Regions from separate parts of the Comamonas sp. A7-5 genome, predicted to be linked through region 2. Evidence: predicted binding sites of a transcription regulator. Region 2 holds the regulator's gene; the other holds the start of a gene.
What was found. The regulator sigma-54, encoded in region 2, starts transcription at its own class of promoters, with help from an activator protein. The targets are predictions, from matches to a motif close to TGGCANGNAANCTGCTTT.
Positions count from the first base shown of each region.

Region 1: hmpA (NO-inducible flavohemoprotein) is a predicted target of sigma-54. The motif match lies at 1,030-1,047, and genes of this name have one in related genera.

Region 1 is NZ_JBCPWO010000005.1:286,748-289,149, forward strand. It holds gene hmpA (NO-inducible flavohemoprotein) at 1-981, opposite strand, end outside; gene norR (nitric oxide reductase transcriptional regulator NorR) at 1,141-2,402, shown strand, end outside.
Region 2 is NZ_JBCPWO010000005.1:446,770-449,171, reverse strand. It holds gene lptB (LPS export ABC transporter ATP-binding protein) at 1-373, shown strand, start outside; gene AAIL67_RS12445 (RNA polymerase factor sigma-54) at 519-2,120, shown strand; gene AAIL67_RS12440 (aspartyl/asparaginyl beta-hydroxylase domain-containing protein) at 2,310-2,402, opposite strand, start outside.

The sequences.
Region 1 (2,402 bases), 160 kb from region 2:
CGCGTCCGCCTGGTCGTAGCAATAGCGGCGTGTGAGCTGCTCGTGGCTGTTAGCCAGCGCATCGATCTTCTCGCGGAAGGCATGTACGCCGCGATCACGCGCGCAGTGGATGAAGGTGATCTCGCGCCCCGTGGGCAGCGCGGCCTGTAGCATGGGCAGCGTGGGCGTGATGCCCACACCGCCGCTGATCAGCACCAGGGGCTTGGCATTGGCCTGCAAGGTGAAATGGCCGGCAGGCGGGAACAGCTCCAGCGTATCGCCCACGTGCAGCTGGTCGTGCAAATGGTTGGAGACCTTGCCGCCGGCCTCGCGCTTGACGCTGATGCGATAGCTCTTGCCGTTGGCAGGCGCCGACAGCGAGTAGTTGCGGCGCTGCTCCAGGCCGTCGACTACCACGCGCAGGCCGATGTACTGGCCTGGCTGATGGGCAATCACCGCGCCGCCGTCCACGGGTTCCAGATAGAAGGACGTGATCTCGGCGCTTTCGGCCTCTTTGCGCACTAGCTTGAAGGCACGCGCACCACGCCAGCCGCCTTCGGCTGCCGCAGTCTGCTCGTACACCGCGCGCTCCGCACCGATCAGGATATCGGCCAGCTGCTGATAGGCGGCGGCCCAGGCGGCGATCACCTCATCCGTGGCGATCTCTGCCCCCAGCACCTCGCGAATGGCGCGCAGCAGGCAGGCACCGACGATGGGGTAATGCTCGGCCTGTACCTGCAGCGCCACATGCTTGTTGATGATTTGCGCAGGCAGATTGCCCAGGTTTTCCAGTCGGTCGATGTTCTTGGCATACATCAGCACGCTATGTGCCAATGCTCGCGGCTGAGCACCGCTTTGCTGGTGCGCCTGGTTGAACAGCGGGCGCACCTCGGGATACTCACCCAGCATGGTCTGGTAGAAATGCGTGATCAGGGCCTCGCCGCCGGTTTCCAGCAGCGGTACGGTGGCCTTGACGATCTCGCGTTGACGTTCGGTAAGCATGCAAATCTCCTGGTTGCTGCCTTGCCAGCTGCAAGGCTTGAGCGGATAAATGCAAACGGCGTGCCAGCAACAAGACCATTGCAGAACAATGGCTTGCAAAAACATGCGTCAATATGACATCCATCAATTGCTGTCTCATTGACACCACCCGATGTCGTTATGACAACATCTCACATTCTCAACGCCGTCAGCCCGCTGATCGCCGATCTAGCCCAGGACCTGTCCGAGCGCGAACGTCTGCGCCGTCTGCTGGCCGCACTGCGCAATCTGTTGCCCGCCGATGCCGTAGCCCTGCTGAAGCTCGAAGGCGAATGGCTGCGCCCCATGGCGATCGACGGCCTGATGCCGGACACGCTGGGCCGGCGCTTTCGCCTGGGCGAGCATCCGCGCTTTGCCCAGTTGCTGGCGGCCGGCCAGGCCATGCGCTTTGAACCCGACAGTCCCCTGCCCGATCCCTATGACGGGCTGGTGGCGCACAAAGGCCAGGCCATCAGCGAGCTGCATGTGCATGACTGCATGGGCTGCGTGCTGCAGCTGGGCGGCCTGCCCTGGGGACTGCTGACGCTGGACGCACTGGAGCCGGGCCGGTTCGCCGACCCCGCGGCGCTGGCCATGCTGCAGGCCTTCAGCAATCTGGCCGCAGCCACCGTGGCCACGGCCGAGCGCGTGCACCAGCTTTCCCAGCTCGCGCGCGGCGCCACCGGCTCTGCCAGTCCCGCCGCGCCACAGGAGCGCGGACTGCAGGGCGCAAGCCCCGTCATGCGCCAGCTGCAGAAAGACATTGCCCTGGTCGCAGCCAGCGATCTTTGCGTGCTCGTCACCGGCGAAACCGGCACCGGCAAGGAGCTGGTGGCCCAGGCCGTGCATGCGCAGTCGGGCCGTGCCGACAAGCCCATGATCAGCATCAACTGCGCGGCCCTGCCCGACAACCTGGTCGAGAGCGAGCTGTTCGGCCATGTGCGCGGGGCCTTCACGGGAGCACTGAGCGAGCGCAGCGGCAAGTTCGAGCAGGCGCATCAGGGCACGCTGTTCCTGGACGAGGTCGGCGAACTGTCGCTGCCCGTGCAGGCCAAGCTGCTGCGTGTGCTGCAAAGCGGCCAGCTGCAGCGCCTGGGCTCGGACCGGGAGCACCATGTGGATGTGCGCGTGATCGCCGCCACCAACCGTGACCTGGCTGCGGAAGTCCACGCCGGGCGCATGCGCGCGGACTTCTATCACCGCCTCAATGTCTATCCGCTCGCCGTGCCGCCGCTGCGAGAGCGCGACAGCGACGTGCTGCAGCTGGCGGGCTATTTCCTCGAGGAGAACCGCTCCAGGCTCAGGCTGGGCGGCCTGCGCCTGGATGCGGCCGCACAGGCGGCCTTGCTCAATCGCAGCTGGCCCGGCAATGTGCGCGAGCTCGAGCACTGCATCAGCCGCGC
Region 2 (2,402 bases):
CACGGGCCTGCTGCAGGAGCTGCGCGTCGAGCATCTGCGCCAGTCGCCGGCGCTGGCGCTGTCAGGCGGTGAGCGCCGTCGCGTGGAAATTGCCCGCGCCCTGGCCACGCAACCGCGCTTCATTTTGCTTGACGAGCCTTTTGCCGGCATCGACCCGATCGCGGTGATCGAGATCCAGCGCATCATCGGCTTCCTCAAGGAGCGCGGCATCGGCGTGCTGATCACCGACCACAACGTGCGCGAGACGCTGGGCATCTGCGACCACGCCTTCATCATCAGCGACGGCCATGTGCTGGCCGAAGGCACGCCCGAGGAGATCGTGGAGAACGCCGATGTGCGCCGCGTCTATCTGGGCGAACATTTCAGGATGTGATGACCCCCACGCTCCCTCACTTTGTGCGGTCGCTGCCCCCAGAAGGGGCCCTGACCGGCTGCGCCGAGGTTTGCCTTGAGGTGGCCCGGCGGCAAACCCGTAGCACTGCGCGCGTTTGCAATGATTGTCTGGGGGCCGCGCCTCGATGAAGCCAGGTCTCTCGCTACGCGTTTCGCAGCATTTATCGCTTACGCCGCAGCTGCAGCAATCCATTCAGCTGCTGCAGCTTTCCACCCTGGAGCTGGCGCAGGAAGTCGAGCAGATGCTGGTCGACAACCCTTTTCTGGAACGTGCGGGCGATGAGGCCGAAACTGCGGGAGATGCTCCTGTAGATGTAGCTAATAGCGCCAGTGAATACAGTACTTCAGATGGTATTCATGCTGAAAGAGATGCATCGCAAGCGCAACAAGCTACTGAAACGGTAGCGGAGACATCAAACCCCGAAACCCCTGAAACGCTGAACTGGGAGGCCGAGGGCCTGGACGGCCAGGACGGGGAATGGGGTGGCGAATCCAGCAGCGAGTGGGATACGCCCTCGGCCAGCAGCTCCACGCGCAACCGCGATGGCGATGACGAAACCGATGCCATCGATCTGGCGCGCGAGCACCAGAGCCTGACCGACTTTCTCCATCGTCAGGCGCTGAGCCTGCATCTGGGCGCGGCGGACATGGCGGCGCTGCGCTTTCTCATCGAGTCGCTCAGCGACGACGGCTATCTCGAGGATTCCCTGCAGGAGCTGGCGCAGAGCCTGGCCGGCGACGACCTGGAAGAGCGCGAGGAGCTGGAGCAGCACTTTGTCATTGCTCTGAAGCTGCTGCAAAGCCTGGAGCCCGTGGGCGTGGGCGCGCGTGATCTGGCCGAGTGCTTGCAGCTGCAGCTGCGCGACCTGATCCGCACCGCCGAGGACGAGGGCACGACCGAGGCGCATATGAACCGGCTGCTGCTGGCGCAGGCCATCTGCTCCCAACCCATGGACTTGCTGGCGCGGCGCGATCTGCGCAAGCTCACCAGCCTGTGCGGCGCGCGCGAGGAACAGCTGCGCGAAGCCATGGCCCTGATCGCCAGGCTGGAGCCGCGTCCGGGGCGTCGCTTTGTGGACGTGGAACGCCATATCGTGGTGCCCGATGTCATCGTGCGCCCGGTGCGGTCCGGCGCGGGCCGGGTGGACTTTTCCGTGCAACTCAACCCCGAGGTCATGCCGCGTCTGCGCGTGCACGACATCTATGCCGGCGTGCTGCGGCGTCACAAGAACAGCGACGGTCATGCGGCGCTGCAGCAGCAGTTGCAGGAGGCGCGCTGGTTCATCAAGAACATCCAGCAGCGCTTCGACACCATCTTGCGCGTTTCCGAAGCCATCGTGGAGCGGCAGAAGAACTTCTTTGTGCATGGCGAGCTGGCCATGCGCCCGCTGGTGCTGCGCGATATCGCCGACACCCTGGGTCTGCACGAGTCCACCATCAGCCGCGTGACCACGGCCAAGTACATGGCCACGCCCCAGGGTACTTTCGAGCTCAAGTATTTCTTCGGTTCGGGCCTGGGCACGGAAACCGGCGGCAGTGCTTCCAGCACCGCCGTGCGTGCGCTGATCAAGCAGTTTGTCGATGCTGAAGATGCCAAGAAGCCGCTGTCGGACGCCAAGCTGGCCGATATGCTCAAAGAGCAGGGCATCGAGTGCGCGCGCCGCACCGTCGCCAAATACCGTGAGCAGCTCAAGATACCGACGACCACGCTGCGCAAGGCGCTGTAGGGCACCGCAGAAACAAGAAAGCCGCTGATGCATCGCACAGCGGCTTTCTTGTTCTGTCTTTAGGGCGGGAGCCTTGATAAGGCATTCCTCAAGCAAGGGGCAGCGAGCAAGAGCTGCCCTTGCGGCGATGCTGCCGTCCCCCTTGGGGGCACCCGGCCAGGGGAAGGCGCGTAGCGCCTCAGGGGGTTATCAAGAAACCAACCACCAGATAAACCAGACCAGCACGCCAATCATCAGGCCGAACTTGAGGATCTTGTAGAAGGTCGGATTCCAGTCGCGGAA